4 regions of the Xenorhabdus doucetiae genome follow, and region 1 is predicted to be linked to each of the others. Evidence: predicted binding sites of a transcription regulator. Region 1 holds the regulator's gene; each other region holds the start of a gene.
What was found. The regulator Fur, encoded in region 1, represses iron uptake genes when iron is present. The targets are predictions, from matches to a motif close to ATAATAATGAGAACNACTATCAA.

Region 1 (2,209 bases):
CACACTGGATTTGTTCGCAGATGAACGCAGGCCAGGGCGACCTAAAACAAACCCGCTGTCCAGGGATGAGCAGCTTAGGATCAATAAACGCAACCAGTTGCGGCGAGATAAAGTCAAGGGACTGCGTCGAGTGGAACTCAAACTCAATGAAGATGCCGTCGATGCACTGAATCATCTGGCAAAACAGCGCAACATCAGCCGCAGTGAATTGATTGAACAAATGTTACTGGCCCAACTGGCAGAAACAAATCACCTTGCCGGTTAACGGCTTTTATTAAACAGCAATAAAGCGCTATCACCACACAAATCTGACAGATTTGTCATGGATGTTTGGTCAGAATAACGCTTTTCATGTTACCCAAACTGACATTTTTCTAGCTGATTTCAGCGTGATGTGTATAACTTTAATGCACAGATAAAACAAGAGGTTAACCCATTTTATGGCAATAATAGGTCTATTCTTCGGCAGCGATACCGGCAACACAGAGAACATCGCCAAAATGATCCAAGAAAAATTGGGCGGTGCTGAGGTTGCTGAAGTCCACGATATTGCCAAAAGCAGCAAAGAAGATATTGAAACCTTCGATATCCTGCTGCTTGGCATCCCAACTTGGTATTACGGCGAAGCCCAATGTGATTGGGATGATTTCTTCCCAACACTGGAAGAGATCAATTTCGAAGGGAAACTGGTTGCTTTGTTCGGCTGTGGTGATCAGGAAGATTATGCAGAGTACTTCTGTGATGCCATGGGCACCATCCGCGATATTATTGAACCCCGTGGCGCAATTATCGTAGGCCACTGGCCAACCGAAGGGTATCACTTTGAAGCCTCTAAGGGCATGGCCGACGATAACCATTTTATTGGTTTGGCCATTGATGAAGATCGCCAACCCGAACTGACGGATGAGCGCGTTGAAGCCTGGGTACAACAGATCAAGGCTGAAATGAGCCTGTCAGAGATCCTGGGTGCATAATCCGGGAATAAGCACCCTTTCAGGCAGGATAATTCCTGCATAATGTGTCATGATATCGGGCCAGGCATGGTTTTCATTTTAAATATCCATGCCTATAATCAGCAATGTGAAACAGAATCATGATTCCCTCACGATACCCCCAAGTATCATAAGTTCACTTAACCCAAGTTACAGGACTGAATCCGCATGACCGACAACAATAAAGCATTGAAAAATGCTGGACTTAAAGTAACACTTCCGCGCTTGAAAATTTTGGAAGTGCTACAGGACCCAGAATGCCATCATGTCAGTGCGGAGGATCTCTACAAAAAACTGATTGATATCGGTGAAGAGATTGGCCTCGCCACTGTCTATCGCGTGTTGAACCAGTTCGATGATGCCGGCATTGTTACACGCCACAATTTTGAAGGTGGTAAATCGGTTTTTGAACTCACTCAGCAACATCACCATGACCACCTGATTTGTCTCGACTGCGGTAAAGTCATTGAATTTAATGATGAGTTTATTGAAGAGCGCCAGAAAAACATCGCTGACCGTTATGGCATTAAGCTCTCAAACCACAGCCTCTATTTATATGGTCACTGTGCTACTGGTGATTGCCGCAAAGATAACGCGCTTCATGATGAAAAGGCAGGATAAGTAAACGCCAATGAAGTGATTAAAAAATTGGCTTCGGTTGGTTGTTCGTCTGAATAAGCTACTGCCGATTAGCACTCTCGCTAATCGGCAGTAGCTTATTCAATTTATTGCACTTATTGCTCAAAACGAATCATTAAAATTTCACTTCGTCTATACGGCTAAAACGTTTTCCATCCGTACTGACAGAACGAATTTTTACATTGCCGCTGACATGCGGCCGCTGCCTGTCATTGTAATCCTGCCATGTTTTCCCCTTATCCAGTGAGTATTGGATAACCACCCCCGGTAATGCGATATTGGCTTCCAGTGTGCCAGCAACAATTTTGCCGCCCGGCACAGGCAGGCGATAGGCTATTTTGGCTTTATCCAGTTTAGCCAGCTCACGCTGCCCCATCAGATTGGCGAAACGTTCCCAGTCTTGTTGCAATCGCACAGTATCAACATAGTGCGTTATTCCCCCCTTATATTCCCTGCCCTGCTGATAATTCTGCTCCCATTCTGCCTGATGCCATGCCCGTTCCGCCAGCGGCAGTAAGCGAGGATAGATCATATATTCCATTTGTTCATCGGTACGCACAGTTTCGCTCCATGACTGC
Region 2 (2,209 bases), 130 kb from region 1:
GGTGTTGAAATCCAGTCCGATGAACAGCTAGACGCGTTTATTCGCGAACATGCCGAAACCGCCTTTCACCCCTCATGCAGTTGCAAAATGGGGACAGATGAAATGGCCGTTGTGGATGGTCAAGGACGCGTGCATGGCATTGACAATCTACGTGTTATTGATGCCTCTATTATGCCGACTATCATTACTGGCAATTTAAATGCCACCGTGATCATGATGGCGGAAAAAATGGCGGATAAAATCAGGGGAATTTCACCTCTGCCACGCAGTCAGGCAAAATATTATGTCGCTAATGATGTGCCTGTTCGTCAATTAGCAAAAAATCATTGATTAATAAATTTATTCTCGTGAAAACGGGATAAACACGAATACGGGAAATTGAGATATTCAAGTCATATTATTTGCATGCTCATTTTTCCCGTATTGTTATGTTTTTCATACTAACAATGTATTGAATTAAAAAGATAAATTAATTTTCCTCTTTTTTATCCTTATCATCGTTAAGATGATGACCTTTAAAACTGCTGATTAACTCATCCGTCTTTTTATCCGCCTCAGATTTTACGTCTTCCGTCTTCGATTTCATTGCCTCTGAAAGCTGGTCAATCTTGTCGCTGGCTTGATGCTGAAGCTCTCCCGTTTTCGCTTTCACATTGTCCATCACATCATTTGCGGCTTTCGTCGCTTGATCCTGCATATCAGCCAGCTTGGACTTCACTTGTTCAGTGACGTCATTGGCTGAATGCGTGATCTGATTTTGCACTTCCTTCGATTTATCAATCAGACTGTGGCCTTCACGCGCCGCGTTTTCCTTTATTTCCTGTGAGTTCTCTTTTGTATGATCCTTTACATCAGTGATCGTTTTTTCAGCATCAGTTTTCATTTGTGTCGCGTTTTCTTCTGTTTGCTGTGCGGTATTTTCCGCTTTTTTAGACGCATCATCACAGCCAGCAAGCAGTGCCACGATACCTGCCACGATCAGAGAACCAAGAATCGTTTTCTTCATTGATTAACCCCTTGTATTTAAGGATAGATAAAAATCTTATAATCCAATGGGATAAGTCTTATCACCTTATGGTATGCTTCATAACCCCATGAGAAAATAAAAATAATTCTCATTTTTATTTACCCATTTTGATTTCTCAGGTGACTTATTACATTGAAATATTTTACTTGGTTACATTTTAGGAAATTTATGGCAAATAATAGTCAAAAATTAGAAAAACGCCCAATCGCGGCCACAATTCAGAAAATTTTAACCGGCACACTTTCCGGGACATTCGTATTGGGAGCGGCACTTTCCAGCCCGGCATATGCGACCGAAACGCCCACAAGGCAACAGCCTGAAAAGAAAAATGAGGTGATGAAATTACCCACACTTTCGGTTGTTGAAAGTTTAGACAACAGTAACAGTGCGGGAAGTTCCGTGCTCAAAAAAGCCGATATTGACCGGACTCAGGCAGATAATATTGCTCAATTACTCGACCAGCTTCCCGGTGTTTCAATGTCAGGCTCGCCGCGTCCCGGCGGGCAAACGCTGAATATCTGGGGGATGGGAGATCAGGAAGATATCAAAATCACGCTGGATGATGCACCAAAAGGATTCGAGAAATATCGTCAGGGTTCTGTCTTTATTGAACCTGAATTAATCAAACGGGTAGAGGTCGATAAAGGGCCGCACAATTTGCTCGATGGTAATGGTAGGTTTGGTGGCTCTGTCAAGCTGGTGACAAAAGACGCAAGCGATTTGCTGCGCCCTGATGAGGATTGGGGTGGATTTATCAAGCAAAGCTACCACACCAATGACAGGCAGTGGATCAGTAGTGGTGCAGTCTACGGCCGGGATCCCAATGGCTTTGCTGATGGCTTGTTCTATGTGAGTAAGCGGGATGGGCACAATATTAAACGCCCCGACGGGACACGTTTTGTGTTTTCACAAAACAATCAAATGTCCTATTTATTAAAAACCAACTTTTATCCCAGTGATACCCATACAATAAGCCTGTCTGCCATGCGTTCTGAATCGGATGGCTGGCAGCCGTGGGCGGCCAGACGGAATAAAATGAATGCTCCCTCCGACTGGGATATAAAAAAATACGGTTTGGATGAAGCGTGGCGGAGAAAACTGGTCTTTCGGGATCAAGTTGATCAGAACTACTCTGCCAAATGGAACATTGCGCCAGAGGACAATCCGTGGTTAAACCTGACG
Region 3 (2,209 bases), 530 kb from region 1:
AATACCAGCATAATCTGGAGATTGTGATGCGAACCTATTTCGAGAAACCGAGGACTGTGGTTGGCTGGAAGGGGCTGATTTCAGATCCCATGCTGGATGGCTCTTGTCAGGTCAATAAAGGGATCTCCCTTGCCCGTAAGCTATTAATTGATATCAATGAATTAGGTGTCCCGACGGCTACCGAATTTCTGGACATGGTCACGGGTCAATATATTGCCGATTTAATTAGTTGGGGAGCGATTGGCGCCAGAACGACAGAAAGCCAAATTCATCGAGAAATGGCCTCCGCCTTATCATGCCCAGTAGGTTTTAAAAATGGGACGGATGGTAATACGCGTATCGCCATTGATGCCATACGTGCTGCACGCGCCAAGCATATGTTTTTGTCGCCGGATAAACATGGTCAGATGACCATCTATCAAACCAGCGGAAACCCCTACGGGCATATTATTATGCGTGGTGGGAAAACACCGAATTACAGTGCCGAAGATATCACTGCAACCTGCCATAAATTACGCGAATTGCACTTACCTGAGCGTTTGATTGTGGATTGCAGCCATGCTAATTGCCAGAAAATTCATCGTCGTCAGCTAGATATAGCAAGAAATATTGGTGAACAAATCCAAGCAGGCTCAACAGCGATTGCCGGGGTGATGGCTGAAAGTTTTTTAGTTGAAGGAACACAAAAAGTCATCAAAGGAGGAACTTTAACATACGGTCAATCGATTACCGACCCCTGCCTTGGCTGGCAAGATACGGAGAAATTTATCAGTATTCTTGATGAAGCCATGAAAAACCGTTCTTGAGTCCTTTTCTTTTTCTGGCTCCTGCAACCATCGGAGCCAGTTGCCAGCCAAAATAGTCAGTTAACTTCAAAAATAACAACACAAATTTAGGTATAAAAAAATAGCTTGAAGTTAACCACCATTGAAACGATAATTATTCTCAATATTGGAATAATTATTGTTCAAATTTGGTTATGGAAAAATTAACACATCATCAATGTTGCTACTCAGCAAATTTATTCTAATACAATAAAAAATCTAACAAGCTCACTGCGAATATCAGTGAGATTTTAATGACTTGTATTTATAAAAACACATTATTTCACCACGGAAATTGACCTGCATGACTCGAATTAAATCACCAAGCCTAAAATTGTCTACCTTGAGTGTTGTTATCTTCGCGAGTTTATCTTCTGCGAATGCAACGACCATTCATTCTGAAACCGTACATGCCAAAAAAGACAAGTCATCCAAAGATACGTTGACGGTATATGCTACCGGCAACCAGCGTGACAGTTTTGAAGCCCCGATGATGGTGACAGTCATTGACAACCAGTCGGCCAGTAATCACGTCGCTGGCAATGCGAATGATTTACTGCGCAATATTCCGGGTATTGATATCGCGGGAGTTGGTCGTGCCAATGGGCAAGATATCAGTCTGCGGGGCTATTCCCAAAAAGGCGTTTTGACCCTCGTTGATGGGATTCGACAGGGAACCGATACCGGGCACCTCAATGGGGTATTCCTCGATCCTGCCCTGATTAAGCAAGTTGAAGTTGTCCGTGGTCCATCCGCGTTACTCTATGGTAGTGGTGCCCTGGGTGGTGTTATTGCTTACCAAACTGTCGATGCCGCTGATTTATTGGAAGCAGGTAAAAATAGCGGTTTTCGTGTCTTTAGCCGTGCAGGAAGTGGTGACCACAGTTTAGGATTTGGGGGAACCGCTTTTGGTAAAACAGAACAGTTTGATGGCTTATTGGCATTTGGCACACGTGATGTGGGCAATATCCGCTACGGAAATGGTATAAAAGATCACAATGATGAAACCATCGGTAATCTATTGGCAAAAGGTTCCTGGGAAATCAATGATAGCCAAAAACTCAGCGGCAGCCTGCGATATTACCGTAATGAAGCCCATGAACCTAAAAATCCACAGACCCTAAACCAAGACAATAGTCAACGAACCGATCGCACCACAGCACAACGTGATGCTCAATTGTCTTATCAATTGAATCCGGCACAATTCAGTTGGTTAAATGCCAAAGCGGATATCTATTATTCCGATATCAATATTAATAGCAAAAGTAAAGACAAGGATTTTGAAGGCCGCAAACAAGAAACCTATGGTGTAAAACTTGAAAACCGCTCTCATTTTGCAACCACGGCTTTTGCCGCGCATCAATTTACCTATGGCGGTGAAGCCT
Region 4 (2,209 bases), 530 kb from region 1:
GAATGGCACGCACAATTGCCGGAATATCTTGCACTTCCATCGTCAGGGAGCCGGGGGATTCCAGAAAGATAACTTTGGTATTGGGTTGGATCAACGACGAGATGTTTTCGCCGATCATGGGATCAAAATAATCGCTGGAAATTCCCATTTTTTTCAGAACGTGATCGCAAAATTTTTGCGTGGGTTCATAGGCCGTACCGGTGATTAAAACATGATCGCCGGTTTCCACAAATGCTAGAATAGAGTGGGTAATCGCTGCCGTGCCGGAAGGATAGAGTGCACAGCCTGCTCCGCCTTCCAATTCAGCCATCGCGGCCTGAAAGGCAAAATGGGTCAGTGTGCCACGCCGCCCATAAAATAATTCCCCTTTGTCACAGTTGTTCAAAGCATGTTTTAAGTCTTCAACGGTATCGAAAATGACAGATGAAGTCCGCTGAATAAAGGGATTAACCGCACCTTGTGTATACTTTTTGTCTCTCCCCGCACTGACCAATAAGGTTTCTCGTTTTTTTTCTGTCATGGCATCATTCCCCCAAGTGCATTTCCTGCCTAATCTCAATGGCATTGTTCAAATAATGATTAGAAAGTTAAAAGATTTGGCGCTGTTTTGCCAAAGGGATTCGCGCAACTTGACGAAAATTCAAGGTGAGTTGCCGAGGGTAAACCAAAATCGATTAACGAAGGAACAGCATTAAGTTGGACTTTTTTATTAAATAGTAATGATAATTACTATCAAATCGTGCAATGTCTGATATCATTTACAGCGGAATTTTTCCTCAGGAATATTAGGATTAGCAAGATGAGTAAACCTGATTCATTGCTAAGTAACAGAATCTATAAGAAAGAGAGTAAGGCTAACTGATGCGTAATTTGACAGCTTCTATTCTATTGGCACTCGGATTAACAAGTTCAGCATGGGCTGACACAGCGCCAGCCGCGCCAGAAAATCAGGCTGCTGCTCAGGTAGCCGCTCCTGCAACACCCGTATCTTCCACAGCAGCGCAAGCGGTGGGATCAAGCACGGATATGCAGAAAACAGATGCACCCTCAACCCCAGACACGCAAACCGCGGCAGCAGATAGCGCAGAAAATGTCGTCGCGACAGAAACCGTGACGACAGAAACGGTTGTCGCACCGGTTGAAGGTGCCTCTTCTGACAGCCAGTCCGGTGGTTTCGCAACAGATTTGTCTGTTTGGGGCATGTACCAAAACGCGGACGTCGTCGTAAAAACCGTCATGGTGGGTCTGGTCATCGCTTCTGTTATCACATGGGCGCTATTTTTCTCTAAAGGATTTGAACTGCTAATGGCTCGCCGCCGTTTACGTAAGGAGCAACTGGCGCTGGTCGATGCTGCCAATCTGGATACGGCGGTGAAAATCGCAGCAGATTTTGGCAATCGCAGCATTAGCCGCCTGTTGTTGAGTGAAGCACAGTCAGAGCGCGCCCTGTCTGTTGACAGCCTCGATAAAGTGGGCACCAAAGAGCGAACCTCGTTCCGCATGGAGCGTGCCGTTGCTGCCATTAGCCGCGGTATGGGGCGTGGTAACGGCTATCTGGCGACCATCGGCGCAATCTCCCCATTTGTGGGACTGTTTGGTACAGTTTGGGGGATCATGAACAGCTTTATCGGTATTGCTCAGTCACAAACCACGAATCTGGCGGTTGTTGCACCGGGTATTGCGGAAGCCTTGTTAGCAACAGCACTGGGGCTGGTGGCCGCGATCCCGGCGGTTGTGATTTATAACGTCTTTGCCCGTGTGATTGCATCATACCGTGGTCAGGTGGGCGACATGGCGGCCAAGGCAGTCCTGTTGCTGGGGCGTGATCTTGATCTGGCTGAAAGCAAAGCAGAAAAAGCAGAAGCAAGGTAATCAATTATGGCAATACGTCTTAATGAAGATTTGGACGATAACGGTGAATTGCATGAAATTAACGTCACGCCATTTATTGACGTGATGTTGGTGCTGTTGATTATTTTCATGGTGGCAGCGCCATTGGCAACCGTAGATATCAAAGTTGATTTGCCGGCATCGACCGCTAAACCGCAGCCACGGCCAGAAAAACCGGTATTTTTGACGGTGAAAGCGGATAAGCAGTTGTATGTGGGAGAGCAGGTCGTTGATCGCAATAACTTATCTTTGGTTTTGGATCAAACCACACAATCCAACAAAGACACGACGATTTTCTTCCAAGCTGATAAAACAGTAG

Region 2: a site for Fur is predicted at 1,103-1,125, ahead of XDD1_RS05470 (TonB-dependent hemoglobin/transferrin/lactoferrin family receptor). Genes of this name have one in related genera too.
Region 3: a site for Fur is predicted at 933-955, ahead of XDD1_RS08350 (TonB-dependent hemoglobin/transferrin/lactoferrin family receptor). Genes of this name have one in related genera too.
Region 4: a site for Fur is predicted at 714-736, ahead of exbB (tonB-system energizer ExbB). Genes of this name have one in related genera too.

Annotation. Positions count from the first base shown of each region.
Region 1 covers NZ_FO704550.1:1,295,516-1,297,724, reverse strand. Annotated here, with positions in the region: gene ybfE (LexA regulated protein) at 1-265, shown strand, start outside; gene fldA (flavodoxin FldA) at 441-974, shown strand; gene fur (ferric iron uptake transcriptional regulator) at 1,161-1,613, shown strand; gene XDD1_RS06065 (beta-N-acetylhexosaminidase) at 1,747-2,209, opposite strand, start outside.
Region 2 covers NZ_FO704550.1:1,164,006-1,166,214, reverse strand. Annotated here, with positions in the region: gene betA (choline dehydrogenase) at 1-330, shown strand, start outside; gene XDD1_RS05475 (hypothetical protein) at 470-1,006, opposite strand; gene XDD1_RS05470 (TonB-dependent hemoglobin/transferrin/lactoferrin family receptor) at 1,196-2,209, shown strand, end outside.
Region 3 covers NZ_FO704550.1:1,828,223-1,830,431, reverse strand. Annotated here, with positions in the region: gene XDD1_RS08355 (3-deoxy-7-phosphoheptulonate synthase) at 1-806, shown strand, start outside; gene XDD1_RS08350 (TonB-dependent hemoglobin/transferrin/lactoferrin family receptor) at 1,129-2,209, shown strand, end outside.
Region 4 covers NZ_FO704550.1:768,678-770,886, forward strand. Annotated here, with positions in the region: gene metC (cystathionine beta-lyase) at 1-520, opposite strand, end outside; gene exbB (tonB-system energizer ExbB) at 862-1,872, shown strand; gene exbD (TonB system transport protein ExbD) at 1,879-2,209, shown strand, end outside.